Regions from separate parts of the Dysosmobacter acutus genome, predicted to be linked through region 1. Evidence: predicted binding sites of a transcription regulator. Region 1 holds the regulator's gene; each other region holds the start of a gene.

Evidence for each region. Region 1 encodes Rex, which represses fermentation and respiration genes when NADH is low (regulators of the CRP and FNR family bind a similar motif). Its sites were predicted from a motif close to ATTGTTAANNNNTTAACAAT; they were not measured.
Region 2: the regulator Rex is predicted to act here: its motif matches at 1,689-1,708, upstream of KQI82_RS05025 (DUF3796 domain-containing protein).
Region 3: the regulator Rex is predicted to act here: its motif matches at 1,449-1,468, upstream of KQI82_RS10230 (butyryl-CoA:acetate CoA-transferase).

The regions. Positions count from the first base shown of each region.
Region 1 covers NZ_JAHLQN010000001.1:1,748,302-1,753,339, reverse strand. The annotation lists gene KQI82_RS08455 (YlcI/YnfO family protein) at 1-11, opposite strand, end outside; gene KQI82_RS08450 (hypothetical protein) at 135-305, shown strand; gene KQI82_RS08445 (hypothetical protein) at 339-494, shown strand; gene KQI82_RS08440 (sporulation initiation factor Spo0A C-terminal domain-containing protein) at 609-968, opposite strand; gene KQI82_RS08435 (helix-turn-helix transcriptional regulator) at 952-1,221, opposite strand; gene KQI82_RS15770 (hypothetical protein) at 1,302-1,436, opposite strand; gene KQI82_RS08430 (helix-turn-helix domain-containing protein) at 1,524-1,814, opposite strand; tRNA gene KQI82_RS08425 (tRNA-Arg) at 2,148-2,224, opposite strand; gene KQI82_RS08420 (redox-sensing transcriptional repressor Rex) at 2,404-3,033, shown strand; gene KQI82_RS08415 (S-layer homology domain-containing protein) at 3,048-4,121, shown strand; gene KQI82_RS08410 (hypothetical protein) at 4,206-4,385, shown strand; gene KQI82_RS08405 (anaerobic ribonucleoside triphosphate reductase) at 4,590-5,038, shown strand, end outside.
Region 2 covers NZ_JAHLQN010000001.1:1,039,529-1,044,566, reverse strand. The annotation lists gene KQI82_RS05035 (FG-GAP repeat domain-containing protein) at 1-1,224, opposite strand, end outside; tRNA gene KQI82_RS05030 (tRNA-Leu) at 1,440-1,526, shown strand; gene KQI82_RS05025 (DUF3796 domain-containing protein) at 1,726-2,085, shown strand; gene KQI82_RS05020 (helix-turn-helix transcriptional regulator) at 2,075-2,275, shown strand; gene KQI82_RS05015 (hypothetical protein) at 2,536-3,009, shown strand; gene KQI82_RS05010 (methylated-DNA--[protein]-cysteine S-methyltransferase) at 3,262-3,801, shown strand; gene KQI82_RS05005 (M48 family metallopeptidase) at 3,938-4,645, shown strand; gene KQI82_RS05000 (DegV family protein) at 4,766-5,038, shown strand, end outside.
Region 3 covers NZ_JAHLQN010000001.1:2,110,300-2,115,337, reverse strand. The annotation lists gene KQI82_RS10235 (bifunctional 4-hydroxy-3-methylbut-2-enyl diphosphate reductase/30S ribosomal protein S1) at 1-1,365, shown strand, start outside; gene KQI82_RS10230 (butyryl-CoA:acetate CoA-transferase) at 1,534-2,880, shown strand; gene KQI82_RS10225 (CarD family transcriptional regulator) at 3,029-3,517, shown strand; gene ispD (2-C-methyl-D-erythritol 4-phosphate cytidylyltransferase) at 3,520-4,245, shown strand; gene ispF (2-C-methyl-D-erythritol 2,4-cyclodiphosphate synthase) at 4,254-4,730, shown strand; gene KQI82_RS10210 (putative Se/S carrier protein) at 4,797-5,038, shown strand, end outside.

The DNA.
Region 1 (5,038 bases):
AAAGGTGCCATCTTCCCCATCCTTTGCAATCTCTTTTCCATGATTTTACTACATCCGACATCTTTATGATGCATTGCATTTGCAATGCATCATAAAGCGCCCGACCGCGGGAAAAGCTAAGCAAGGGTGATTCCATGAAATATCAGGACCCAAAGATGGAGGAGTACTTCAACTCTCTGCCCGTGCAGGTGCGCTCCTTCATCAACCGATCAGGCGCCGACATCTGCTCCCCGGGAGAGCTGACCATGATCGGTGAACATTTGAAGCACAGCCTCAGCACAGAGGAACCGGAATCCAAACAATAACCGCTTCCCATACCATGAACAGAGGTGATCTGAATGTCCTATGTCAATCCGGTGCTCCGGCCCAAGCTGGAGTCGCTGTCCATTGATCTCAAAAATGAAATCCTCTCCCGCGACGTCCATCTGAACAATCTCCATGATCTCATTGCGGTTCTGGAGCAGATCGTGGAAGAAGCGGAAGCCGCCCCATAACGGGACGGCTTCTCTCAATTCCAAAGCGGATTTGCCGCTCCCCCCGGGGAAAATTCCCCGGGGGCCTTCTCCCTTATCTGATTTCAACGCAGTCCTGTAGTCCTTTTCGGTCGGTTATGCGACAGGGGAAAGGGAAAAGTGTCCGGCCACAAGGGCAAGGAACTGGGCATTACGGGGCTTGGCCGGCAGCGGCGCTCCAAAGAGCTCCGTCAAAATCGGCGTTTTCTGGTTCCATATGATGGCAATCGCGGACCGGATGTTCCGTTCCACCGCCTGCCACGTCGTCCCGTAATGCCTGGCCACCTCCGGGTACAGCCACTTTGTCACAAGCGCCAGCCGCTGCGGATTCTCCACCGATAGGTAGATCGCGTAGGAGATCCGGAAAAAACCGGTGTAGTTCGCTGTCAGCCCCATCCGGTACAGCAGATCATATATTTCCGAAAGCAGCTTCTCCCCATCACGCCACGTCTCCACGCTCCCCCTCCTCCTGCAAAAGCTTCCTGAATGCGCGCAGCAGAGACAGCACCCTTTCCTCCGGTATCGTTATCAGAAAAAAGATCACCGAGAGTGCGGAGAAGCTGTACTTGCCATGCTCCTGGTCGATGTACGAGCGGGGTGAGATATGCAGAAGCTCCGCCATGCGCTCCTGGCTGTATCCCATCTCCTTGCGGAAGGCATAGATCGAGTTGCGGAGAAATACCTGAAGCAGTGTTTTGTATTGACGCATCAGCAAAACCTCCCCAATTCGACAGAATATAGGAAAATTTTACCTAATGCCGGGTCACGCCGCTATGAGGTACACCTCAGTCAACAGTCAAATACGTAAACTTTATTCCCCCGCAATACACTGCCAAGGGCCATTTGCTTTTCAAACGCTCTGCCTGAACCGCGCCCGCTCACTTTCTTACAATACTTCTTCATGTTCTTTTCATCCTTTGACATACTACCCCTCTTTTCTTATCCCGCGGTTTCGTTCCTCCGTTTTCAAACAGCGCTCTATCGACATATCCTCTCCCTGCTGCTTGACGGTCAATAGGCGCCCCGTCCCTCTGCGGCCCGGCTCACCATCTCTTCCTCACCTTCCGCATCAAGCAGCCACGCCACGTCCACTTTCAGTATTTCCGCCAGAGTGCGCAGCTCGTAATCCGCTATGATCCGGTCCCCCATCTCCATCCGGCTGATGGTATCCCGCTCAAGGCTGACTCCACGGATCTGAAGCTGTGCCGCCAGCTCCGTCTGCGACAGCTTCAGCGCTCTTCTTGCCTTCCGGACGCGGGACCCCGAGACGTTTTTCATCCCGTGATACGTAAAAATCTTCATGTTTCCTCATCCTTTCTGTGGGAATGTCCTGCATTTTTTTGACATTAACACAGAAAAAACACGAAATTGCGCGAATGCTCTGCAAATACTAAAATATTTTCAAACACAGACCCTCTGAGGTTTTGAAACAGCAGAACCGTATACGATGGTGAAGCGTTTGACAAAAATAGAGGAGAGGTCATCTGTACACTTTTTTTTATATGTACTTCAATAAAAAAACCTGGCCCTTGAAGCCTCCTCTTCAAGGGCCAGGTATGGGTCATCCTGGCAAAATACCCGGTGGACGCAGAGTTCCTCTTTATGAAACTCTGCGTCCACCGGGTATTTCTGATATGGTACGCCCGACTGGATTCGAACCAGCGGCCTTTAGAGTCGGAGTCTAACGCTCTATCCAACTGAGCTACGGGCGCGCATCTTTGTAAAGGATAGCACATAAAACCAAATCTGTAAAGAAAAATTTTTCAAAAAAAGATTGTTAAAAAATTTGACAAACTTGCTCCTTTTGCGATAAACTGAATACGGAAATTTACTTTATTGCAATGTTGTCAATTTGTGCATCTTTTTACCAGACGCAGGTAGGAGTAATCATATGAAAAAGCAGAACATATCCGACGCCGTGATCCGGCGCCTTCCCAGGTATTACAGACATCTGAACGATCTGTGCAACAAAGGTGTCATTCGCATCTCCTCGCATTCCCTGGGTGTGAAGATGGGGATCACTGCCTCTCAGATCCGGCAGGATTTCAGCTGTTTCGGTGAGTTCGGCCAGCAGGGATACGGCTACAATGTGGAGGAATTGCGCTCCGAAATCGGACACATCCTGGGCGTGGACCAGAGCCATCATCTGATTATGATCGGCGTGGGCAACTTAGGTCACGCCCTGCTCCAGAATTTTCGGTTCTCCCAGTGCGGCTTCACCGTGGATGCGGCCTTTGATATTGCGCCCTCCATCATCGGAACGGACATCAACGGCGTACATATTTATCATATGGACGAGTTGGAGGACTATATCCGCGCCCATAAGGTGGACGTGGTCTCCCTCACCGTGCCCAAATCCATTGCCCAGGATTTGGCGGACCGCCTGACAGCCCTTGGTATCCGCGGGTTCTGGAATTTTACCAACTTAGAGCTTGTCTCCTCCAACCCGGAAGTCAAGATCGAGAACATCCACTTTTCCGACAGTTTGCTGACGCTCAGCTACCGGATCGTCAATCCGTAAACGGAAGGAGTCCTATGAACAAAAGAGCACTGGGGCCCATTGCCTTTCTGGCCGCGGCCTGCTGTATTTTGGCAGCACTGGCCAGCGGAGGAGACAGCTCCGATCCGCTGGTCTCCCTCTCCTATCTCAACGGTGCCTTTACCGACAAGGTCAACAGCGCAGTGGATGCCCGGCTGAATGCGTCCGGCCAGACAAGTGCCGACGGAGGCGCCTACGCCGCATCCACACAGGAAATCCGCCTGAAGGAAGGGGACGTGTTGGGCGGCAGCACCGGCACGGACTGCCTGCTGTTAGCCGGCTCTATGAAAGTCACCTTCCCGTCCGGCGCCGTGGTGGACATCACCACCGGCAAAGAGGTTCCCAGCGGCACGGCTCTGACGGCCAACCACAGATATTTGGTGGCGGAGGATACCACGGCTTCCTTTACCGTCACGTCCAAGACCGCGGTGGTGCACTATGAGGGGCCCTGCCGGTTCACCCTCTCCGACTCCGTGGATTACAATGCCATTGCTTCGGCTTTAAAAGCCCTGCATCTATTTAAAGGAAGCTATACCGGCTATGGTTCCGGCTTTGACCTTGAGATGGCGCCTACCCGCATTCAGGCCCTCATCATGTTTATCCGCGTATTGGGCGAGGAAGAGGAGGCCCTTTCCTATACCGGCCCCATTCCCTTCACCGACATCGCCAAGGGCTCTTTGTCGGAGCACTATGTCTCCTATGCCTATTCGAGGGGCTATACCAACGGTTTCACCGCCACGCTTTTTAAGCCGGATCAGGCCATCTCCGCCAATCAGTACATGGAGTTTTTACTGCGCGCCCTGGGATACAGCTCCTCTGCCAACACAGACCTCTCGGCCACAATGGCAACGGCCCGCAGCGCCGGTGTCCTCACCGATGCCGAAGCGGCCATGCTCCAGTCAGACACGTTCCTCCGGGCCCAACTGGTGTATGTCTCCTATTACGCCTTGGATGCCGCTTTGAGCGGCGGCTCCGGAACCTTAGTGCAAAAGCTGATGGACAGCGGCGTCTTTACCTCCGATGAACTTCTCTCCGCCAGAGCCATGATAACCGGCAGCCGAATCTTTTAAACCGCCGTGCACCCTTTTCCCACGGCAGCATACTATGAGTTGAGACCGGTTCACCGGTCAAACATTTCATAGGAGGTTCCCGGTATGTGTAATCAGGGCTTCTTTGGCGGCGGCAACAGCTGCTGCTGGATCATCATTCTGTTGATCATCATTTGCTGCTGCTGTGGCGGCGGCAACAGCTGGGGTGGCTGTGGCTGCGGCTGCAACAGTGGCTGCGGCTGCAACAACGGCTGCGGCTGCAACAACGGTCCCGCCTGCTGCTAAGGGTATTTCACTTTCATAACGGGCTCCCGCGCCTTGCGGCGCGGGAGCTTTGCTGTGTGCTCCGCCGCACCCGGTCCCTGCCGGGCGGCGACAGGCTCCATATTGACAGCCCAACCTGCCGGTGATACGATAAATAGTAACTTTCTGAAACGCACATCAAAATATTCCACAAGATATGGTAAGAGAAATGAGGGCATTCCTGACATGACCATTACAAAAATCCGAAAGCGCGACGGCCGCATGGCAGAGTTTGACCAGGAAAAGATCGCAAGAGCCATTGCCAAGGCCTTTGATGCCACCTATAAGCCGGGCCAGACGGAGGCCGCCCGGCAGCTGGCCGCCGAGGTAACCTCCATCCTGGAGGTGGAGGGGATCGAAGAACCGGAGGTGGAGCACATTCAGGACCTGGTGGAGCGGGTGCTGATGGACAACGGCTATATCCAGACCGCCAAGGCCTATATACTCTACCGCAATGAGCGCAGCCGCGCCCGGGAGATGAACACCCGCCTGATGAAAATATACGAGGACATCACCTATGCCGATGCCATTGACAGCGACATCAAGCGGGAAAATGCCAACATCGACGGCGACACCGCAATGGGCTCCATGCTTAAATACGGCAGCGAGGGCGCCAAGCAGTTCTACCAGATGTT
Region 2 (5,038 bases), 710 kb from region 1:
GGTCTCCGCCTGACGGCTGAGCAGAAAACGGCTGCCCTGGGTAATCCTGTACTCCGGGCTGCTACCGCTGATGGCATATATCTTCAGGAATTCCTGATAGAGCTCCGTATCGCTGCCCTGGATGGCAAAGGTCACGGCGACCTCATCCGGATCGCTGTCGTCCCGCGAGACCGTCACCCGCTTTTTCCACTCCTCGGGCAGAATGAGGTACCACCCGTCCGCCGCGTCGTGGTAGGTGCTGATGGCCAGCGTGGGCGATCCGTTGATGTCGTACCTTCTCCAGTTGATGGAGTAGCATGCGTCGGTGCTGCCCCAGCCGGCAAGGTCAAAGGGCGCCGGGACCTCCGTCAGCCCGTCTCCGTCGATGTCCGTGGGAAACAGGGGCTGGTAGCGGAAAATCTCAGTGGACACGCCGGTAGCATTGTTCATGGTGATGTTCACCAGTTCGTCGTTTTTCACCGCCAGGATATCCGTGACCTGGAACAGGGAGTCCTCCACCCCGGTGACAAACAGGGCCGGGACGCCGCCTTCCAGCATGCCGGAGCGGACGCGGCCCGAGGAGAGCTCGGCGATGGAGACGGAGATGTTGGCGGACGGGCGCTGAACCAGCGTCTGATCGTTCCAGACATAGTAGTCCGCCACCGTGTTTCCCTGGTCGTCGGAGCGGATCATCACCAGCTCCTGCATCCCATCCTGATTGAGATCCCGCACCGCGTAGCGGGAATAGGTGTTGCGCAGCAGCTCCACAGGCTGGAAATCCTTCAAGGAATAAACCGTCAGCGCCTGAAGCTCCGTGCTGACGCGCCACCCCACGATCAGCTCCTGCATGCCGTCCTGGTTCATATCGGTATAGGAGATGCTGTAAATGGCGCTGCCGCTGCCTTCAATCACCGCCGCCTCCTCATAGGAGTCGCCCACGGACCGGAAGATGTAGATCTTTAACGGCCGCTCGTCCGCGCTCCTGCGCATGAAGGCCAGCGCCTCCTCTTCCCCGTCCCCGTCCAGATCCACCATCTGTACGGGCTGGATGTTGCTGCCCGACTGGGGCGCGGCGTACTCCCCGCCCCCGGCCATGATGGCGTCAATGCGCTCTCTCAGCGCCGTGTACTCCGGAGGAAGCTGGGGCAGGCTGTAAAGCTCCTCCACCGAGGCGTTGAACAAACACCCCGACAAACAGAAGGTGACTGCCAGCAAAATGGCAGCCATCCAGCATTTTTTCATCATACGGCCCACTGGCAATCCCCTTTCCTTTTCAGGACATATTTTAACTTGTATATGATAGCACATTGCTTCTTGTTTGTGTAGCTTTTTTGCTGTTTTTCAAAGGAGTTTTTCATTTGTTCATTTTTGTGGAGATTCCCCTTGCGGCACAGGCTCATCTTTTCAAAAGTTCCTCTTGAATTTGTGGTTTCTTTCAGGTATAATAACACCGTTCATCTGCCGGTGTGATGGAATTGGTAGACGTAGTGGACTCAAAATCCACCGCTGGCGACAGCGTGCCGGTTCGAGTCCGGCCACCGGCACCAACGCCCCGCAGCTTATATAGCTGCGGGGCGTTTTCTTATTGCTCCGCGATGGTAAAAGCCTGCCGGTTCCCGGACGGTTGAAATTTCACTCCGCAGGGCGGGCGCGCCTAAGACACAAAACGCTTGACTTCCGAAAATAATTGTGGTAAATATTTATCATAAAGAGTGAAATATATCACATTATTTGGAGGGCTGTTTTATGAGACATGGACTGAATTATCTGGGCTTTTTATCTCTTTTGGCATTGATAGCCGTTTTGGGGTGGACAACGGAAAATGAAGGGCTCTATGGATTTTTGGGGTTTGCCTATTATCTTCGCTATTTCTGGGTCATCCCTGATGAGTTTTTTCGGCTCAATGTTCAAAAAGCCGCCACATTTGCATTCATGGCGGAAATGATTTCTCTTGTCCCGTTTATGTTTGCCTGTTCATTTCTTTTCGGTGCCGTCAAAGCCGTCCCAACCGCTTTTGGGCTGAGCTATGCGGCTGCAATCCTTGCGTTTACCGCTGCTCTGCTTGCATTGGAGTGGAAAGAACAAAAGGGGGCAAATGATGATTAAAAATCGTATAAAAGAGTATCGGGCAAGATATGACATGAGCCAGGAGGATTTAGCCAAACGGGTGGGCGTGCGCAGAGAAACCATTGGAAACCTTGAAAAAGGCAGGTACAATCCCTCATTGGTCCTGGCATGGAATATCGCAAAAGTGTTTCACGCATCCATTGAGGAAGTATTTACTGTAGAAGAGTAGCGGGACGCCTTCCATGGGGCGCCGTTTATGCCTGGGCATCCCATTGATCCGGAAAAAACGCCCGCAGGGTGATTTGCGGACCTCCCCGCCGCATAAAGTACCAATGCGGCAGTCGTTATTTCCACAGCGATATGAGACGCGCAAAAATGTTTCGTGTAAATTTACGCAAACGACTGTTGAAATTTGCGCAAGTCATGCTATAATAAATGCATAGCAAAGCCCCGCCTTAGTAATTTTGAAAATATCGGGAGGTAATGATCATGGGCTATCCTCAGACAGGCAACGAGGTATATGTCGGCTTTTCTCTGTCCGACACCATGTTTTCCGGAATCGGCAAAGGAACCATCACCCGGGAGACGGTTTCCGCTGATTATTTGAAGGACCTGTTTACAAAGTACGGCGTGGTCGTCTCGGCAAAGCCCGAGCAGCGCCGGCTTTTGGAAATGGTGAACGCAATCTATGATTTGAAGCTTGAGATCCCCGAGACGCTGAAGATCATCCAGCTTTCGGAAAAGCACCGCCGCCTCGTGACCATCTCCGTCCAGGGGCTCAGACGGATCAACGGCTCCCTGCTTCCCGAATACTCGAATGAGGAGTTCCAGGAGGCTACCTTCGGCTTTGTCAAATACTACGTCCAGAGCCGCCACTATGACGAACTGGTGGCGGAAAACGAAAAGCTGAAAAAGGATTTGGATCTGGAAGTTGCCTGGCGCACCCGGGTATCCGACATCTGATTCCTCCGCGGCTGCCCTTGATTTTCGGGCGGACCTCCCGGCAGACAAAAATGAAAAGCGGCAACGGACGGGACACCTGATCCGCTGCCGTTTTTTGCCGCCTTTTTTCAAAAACCGTCGAAATCAGCGGGACAACTTCGGGAAAACTTGCTATAATACGCAAAGAAGCTTTAATACGAACGCGCCCGCGCACCGGGAAAGCTCCCGTGACGCAGCCCACCGCAGCAGGCGCGGCAGATCAGGGAGGTTGCCATGTACCATTCCACTACATACCCATCCCCTGTGGGGACGCTCACCCTTGCGTGCGACGGTAGCCACTTGGCAGGTCTTTGGCTGGAGGGGCAGAAGTATTATGGGGGCTCCCTGACCGAAGAGCTGGTTCCGGCCGATGACCTGCCGGTTCTGAATGCCGCAAAGGAGTGGCTGGACAGATACTTTGCCGGCCAGCGGCCCAGCTGTCATGAGCTCCCGCTGCGCCCCGCCGGCAGTCCGTTCCGCCAGCTGATCTGGGAGCTTCTCCGGGAGATTCCCTACGGCCAGGTGGTCACCTATGGGGAGATCGCCCGCCGGGCGGCAGCAAGGCTGCACCGGGAAACCATGTCCGCTCAGGCGGTGGGCGGCGCTGTTGGGCACAATCCGATCTCGATTATCGTCCCCTGCCACCGGGTGGTGGGCGCGGATGGCAGCTTGACAGGCTACGCCGGAGGCATCCCGGTTAAAAAGAAGCTGCTGGAGATAGAGGGCGCCGACCTGTCCGGGCTGTTTTGTCCCCGCGCCGGGCGCGCGCTTTGATGTTTGAGTGTGCTGCTTGTGATTCGAAGGTCCGCTATTGAGGCGGACCTTCCATTTTGGCGAAACCGTGGTATACTGGACACATACTCCCGGCTCCGGGGCACGGGAGGCAATCTGTAAAGCAGGAGGACATTGCGTGCAGCAGATCACGGTGGACGGTGAGTCGGTGCTGATTCACCGCAAGCCCATTCGAAATATGTACCTGCGCCTCCCCTCTGCCGGCGGGGCGCTGTATGTCACCGCTCCCTGCTCCGTCAGCGACCAAGCGGTGGCCGCCTTTGTCCGCGCCCGCCGGGACTGGATTGAAAAGCAGCGGTCCGCGCGGCCGCCGCGGCCGCCCTGCGCCGGCTGCTCCGGAGAGCGGTTTTTTCTCTGGGGCGAGATGCTTCCTCTGCGTGTGGATGAGGGCCCCTCTCCCGGTGTATCCCTTTGTCAGCGCCGGGAAATCCGGATGACTGTCCCCCCGGGCAGCACGGCTTCCCAGCGGCTGGCCCTGCTGGATCAGTGGTACCGCCGGGAGCTTCAGTCCGCCCTTCCCGATGCCATCGCCCGGGGCGAGGAAGCCACCGGACTTCAGGCGCGGCAGTGGATAATACGGGACATGCGCACCCGCTGGGGCAGCTGCACACCCAAAACCGGCGCCATCCGCGTCAATTTACAGCTTGTCCGCAGGCCCGCTGCGTGTCTGGACTATGTGGTGGTCCATGAGCTGACCCACCTGCTGATCGGCGGGCACGGCCCCCGGTTCCGCCAGGCCATGGACCGATTTTATCCCTCATGGCAGGAAGTCCGCCGGCTTCTGAATCAATTTGACGCCCAGCCCCTTCCGCCGGAAGTGGTTTGATTTTTTTGCTTTTTTTCAGATCATGGTTGAAATTTTCAGAAATTCCCTATACTCTATAATAGAGTTATTATGTACCATAAGACCGCCGACTGCCGCGGTACAGATAAGGAGAATCCATCTATGGACAACACCTACCAAATTATCACCGACGCCACTGCCGATCTGGACCCCCAGACCGCCGCCGCGCCGGAACTGAAGGTAATCCCCATGCCGGTCACCATGGAGGGCCGCACCTTCCACCACTACTGCGACTTCCGCGAGGTATCCGCCAAGGATTTTTACGATCAGCTGCGGGGCGGCGCCATGCCCCAGACGGCACAGATCAATATCCTCACCTATCTGCGGGCGTTTATCCCGGCGCTGAAGGCAGGAAAGGATGTGGTCTACCTCTGC
Region 3 (5,038 bases), 360 kb from region 1:
CGTCAGTCGGAAGCGGCGGAAATCTCCGCCATGGTTGACGCGATGGTGGTAGTCGGCGACCGCAAAAGTGCCAACACCAAGCATCTGACAGAAATTTGCCAAGAGAGATGTCGGTCCGTCATTCAGGTCGAGAAGGCGGACGAGCTCTCGCCGGATTTTTTCCATGGTTGCTCTGTTGCGGGTCTTACGGCCGGCGCGTCCACGCCTGCGGGCATCATTAAGGAGGTATATGCAACCATGAGTGAAGAAATCAAAGCGGCTGAGGGGAAAGAAGAGTCCTTCGAGGAATTGCTGAATCAGTCTTTTAAAACTTTAAATACAGGAGAGAAGGTAACCGGCATTGTCACGGCCATCACTCCCACTGAGGTGCAGGTGGACGTGGGCGCTAAGCAGGCTGCTTATATCAAGCTGAGCGAACTGTCTGACGATCCCAATGCCAAGCCCGAGGACATCGTACATATCGGCGATGAAATCGAGACGTACATCGTGCGTGTCAATGACATCGAGGGATATGCCGAGCTCTCCAAAAAGCGTCTGGACACGGTCAAGGTGTGGGAGAACATCGAGAAGGCCGTGGAGGAGAAGACGATTCTTGAAGGCGTTGTCACCGAGGAGAACAAGGGCGGTATCGTGGTTTCCGTCAAGGGCGTCCGCGTATTCGTTCCCGCTTCCCAGAGCGGTCTGCCCCGCGGGGCTGAGCTGTCCGCGCTGCTCAAGCAGAAGGTGCAGCTGCGCATCACTGAGGTGAACCGCGCCCGCCGCCGCGTGGTCGGTTCCATCCGCGCCGTCCAGCAGGAGGCCCGTCAGGCCGCTGCCACGGCTGTGTGGGAGTCCATCGAGGTGGGCAAGCATTATACCGGCACCGTCAAGTCCATGACCTCTTACGGCGTCTTTGTGGACATCGGCGGCGTGGACGGCATGGTCCATATCTCCGAACTGAGCTGGAGCCGCATCAAGAACCCTGCGGAGGTGGTTTCTGTCGGCGACACCCTGGAGGTCTATGTCATCTCCTTTGACGCGGAAAAGAAGAAGATTTCCCTGGGCGTCAAGGATCGTACCTTGGATCCCTGGAAGCAGTTCATGGACACCTATCAGGTGGGCGACGTGGCGTCCGTCAAGATCGTCAAGCTGATGACCTTCGGTGCCTTTGCCGAGGTGGTTCCCGGTGTGGACGGCCTGATCCACATCTCCCAGATCGCCGACCGCCGCATCGACAAGCCCGGCGATGTGCTGAGCGAGGGCCAGGTGGTGGATGCCAAGGTCACCGCTGTGGATGAGGAGAAGCAGAAGATTTCCCTGTCCATCCGCGCCCTGCTGGAGCCCCAGTCCGTTCCCGCTGACGACGAGGAGAACGAGGCGGAATAACACAAGTTACAAAAAGAGGCAGATGAGTTTCGTCTGCCTCTTTTTTCTATGCGCGCGATTCTGAATTGCATTTCCCATTGGGCTATGTTATTATATTATCAATCATGGCAAGGAAGAAAATACCTTGATCCAATCAGGGATTGAACAGACAGGGAGGAGCAGTTTCACATGAGCTATGCGGAAGAATATGCAAAAAAGCTGACCACAGCCGATCAGGCGGTGCGGGTCGTCAAATCTGGAGATTGGGTGGACTACGGCTGGTGCACCGGACATCCCCGGGTGCTGGACCAGGCGCTGGCAAAGCGCGCCGGGGAGCTGACAGACGTCAAGGTCCGCGGCGGCATCTGCCTGTGGAAGCCGGCCATCGCCGAGGTGCCCGACGCGGCGGAGCACTTTACCTGGAACTCCTGGCATATGAGCGGCATTGAGCGCAAGATGATCGCTGAGGGAATCGCTTTCTACGCCCCCATCCGTTACTCCGAGCTGCCCCGGTATTACCGGGAGCACATCGTCCATGATGACGTGGCCATGTTCCAGGTTGCGCCGATGGATGAGCACGGGTACTTTAATTTCGGCCCCAACGCCTCCCACATGAAGGCAGTCTGTGAGACCTCCAAAGTGGTGATTGTGGAAGTCAATCAGAACATGCCCCGCTGCTGCGGCGGAATGGAGGAGTGCGTCCACATCAGCGACGTGGACATGATCGTGGAGGGCAACAACGATCCCATGGGCATCCTGTCTGGCGGAGGAGTCCCCACGGAGGTGGACGCTGCCGTGGCCAAGCTGATCGTGGAGGAGATTCCCAACGGTGCCTGTCTCCAGCTGGGAATCGGCGGCATGCCCAACACAGTGGGCAGCATGATCGCGGAGTCCGACCTGAAGGACCTGGGCGTACATACGGAGATGTATGTGGATGCCTTTGTGGATATTGCCAAAGCCGGCAAGATCAACGGCTCCAGGAAGAACATCGACAGAGGCCGCCAGACCTACGGCTTCGGCGCCGGAACCCAGAAGCTCTACGACTACCTTCATGAAAACCCTGAGCTGATGAGCGCGCCGGTCAGCTACACCAACGACATCCGCTCCATCTCCGAGCTGGATAACTTCATCTCCATCAACAACGCGGTGGATGTGGACCTCTTCGGCCAGATCAACGCGGAGTCTGCCGGAGTCAAGCACATCAGCGGAGCGGGCGGACAGCTGGACTTTGTCCTGGGTGCCTACCTCTCCAAGGGCGGCAAGAGCTTCATCTGCTGCTCCTCCACCTTTACAGACAAGAAGACGGGCAAGCTGGTCTCCCGCATCCGTCCCACCCTCTCCATCGGCTCCATTGTCACGGATACCCGGACCAATGTCCACTATCTGGTGACGGAGTACGGCAAGGTCTGCCTGAAGGGCCTGTCCACCTGGGAGCGGGCAGAAGCCATCATCAGCATCGCGCACCCGGATTTCCGGGATGAGCTGATTGCCCAGGCCGAAGCCATGCGCATCTGGCGTGCAAGCAACAAGCGCTGATTGCTCCAAAATAAGGGAAGGCGGAAAGACCGCCTTCCCTTATTTGATGGAAAAAAAGAGGAATTCTATTGTAAAGGGCGGAAATTGCCTGTATAATGTGAGATAGAAGTGTAAAATGGAGGGAATGGGGCAAGGAAGGAGCGCATATATGTTTTGCGTAGGGGATTATGTGGTTCACCCCATGCACGGAGCCGGTGTCATCAGCGACATTGTGCACGAACGGATCAACGGGACGAGCCGGGAGTACTATGTCTTTGAGATGCCTGTGGGCGGGCTGCTCCTGAAAATCCCTGTCTCCAACAGCCCCGCCATTGGAATCCGCGCCGTTGTGGGACGGGCCGAGGCGGAGGCGCTTTTGCGTGCCATTCCCGCCCTGGAAGTGAAGGAGCCCTCCAACTGGAACCACCGGTATCGGGAGAATATGGAACGCCTGAAGTCCGGCGACCTCTATGAGGTGGCCAGGGTGATCAAGGGACTGATGCAGCGGGAGAGCGTCCACCGGCTCTCTACCGGCGAACGGAAGATGTTGCACAGCGCCAAGCAGATTCTGATTTCGGAGATCGTGTTGACCGAAGGGTGCGGCTACCAGGAGGTAGAGGACCGAATCAACCAGGCGATGACGACTGAGGAGCCATAGTGATGAAATCGTTTTTCAAAAAATTCCGGGACGCCCAGCGCCCCTTCTGCACCATGATTGTTGCCGCTGCCGGCGCCTCTTCTCGAATGGGCGGCGGCAACAAGCTGTTTATGCCCATAGACGGGATCCCGGTGCTGGCCAGGACCCTTTTGGCCGTCGACCAGGTGTCGCTTGTGGATGAAATCCTCATTGCTGCCCGGGAGGAGGACATCCTGACCATTTCCGACCTCTGCAAGACTTTTGGGATATCCAAACCGGTCAAAGTGGTGCGGGGCGGAGAGAGCAGGGAGGAGTCCGTTTATCTGGCAGCGATAGAGGCGGATTCCCGAGCCGGGCTGATTGCCGTTCAGGACGGAGACCGGCCGCTGGTGACGCCGGAGCTGATCGCCGAGGTGGTGCGTAAAGCTGCCGCTACTGCCGCCGCCGCCCCTGCCGTGGCGGTAAAGGACACCATCAAAGTGGCGCAAGAGGGCGTTGTGGTGGATACGCCCCAGCGGGAGACCCTCTATGCGGTGCAGACGCCCCAGGTCTTTGACGCGGATCTGCTGCGGGCCGCGCTCCAGTCGGCCCTCCAGTCCGGCGCGGAGCTTACCGACGACTGTTCCGCGGTGGAGCGCATGGGAAAGCAGGTCTTTCTCACAGAGGGCGATCCGGAGAACCTCAAGATCACCACTCCGGTGGATTTGACCATTGCAGAGGCAATAATACAGGAGCGGGAGGAATCGTGATGACCGGTTTGCGGATTGGGCAGGGATATGACGTTCACCGGCTGGAAGCGGGTCGGAAACTGATCTTGGGCGGGGTGGCTGTCCCCTATGAGAAGGGGCTTTTGGGCCACTCCGACGCTGACGTGCTGCTCCACGCTCTGATGGATGCGCTGCTGGGCGCAGCAGGGCTGGGGGATATTGGATCGCATTTTCCAGACACAGACCCGCAGTACGCAGGAGCCTCCAGTTTGCTGCTGCTGATCCGGGTGGGACAAAAGCTCCGGGATGCGGGGTACGTTTTGGTCAACGCGGATGTGACGCTGCTGGCCCAGGCGCCGAAGATCGTCCCCTACCGTCAGGCCATGGCGGAGAACATCGCGGTCGCCTTGGGCGTGGAGCTGGATCAGATCAACGTCAAGGCCACAACGGAGGAGGGGCTGGGCTTTACGGGAGATGGCTCCGGTATGGCAGCCCACGCCATTGTGCTGGTAGAAAAAAAGAAGTGAGAGCGTGCCGATTCCGGCACGCTCTTTTCATTTGGGCATACACTGAGTTGAGAGGGGGAGTGAGTTTTGGAATACTACCTGATCATCGCCCGCTCCATCACCTATGCCCAGCGAATGAGCAGGGTGCTGGAACGGATCGGCATCCGCGCCCAGATTTTTCGGGCGCCTGTGGGTCTGACCGACCGGGGATGCAGCTATGCCCTGCGCCTGCGCACAGAGCATCTGGCACCTGCGCTGCGTGCGCTGCACGAGGCGGGACTGAATCCGATCCAAGTTTTTTTATTCCAGCAGGGAGAATATCACGAATT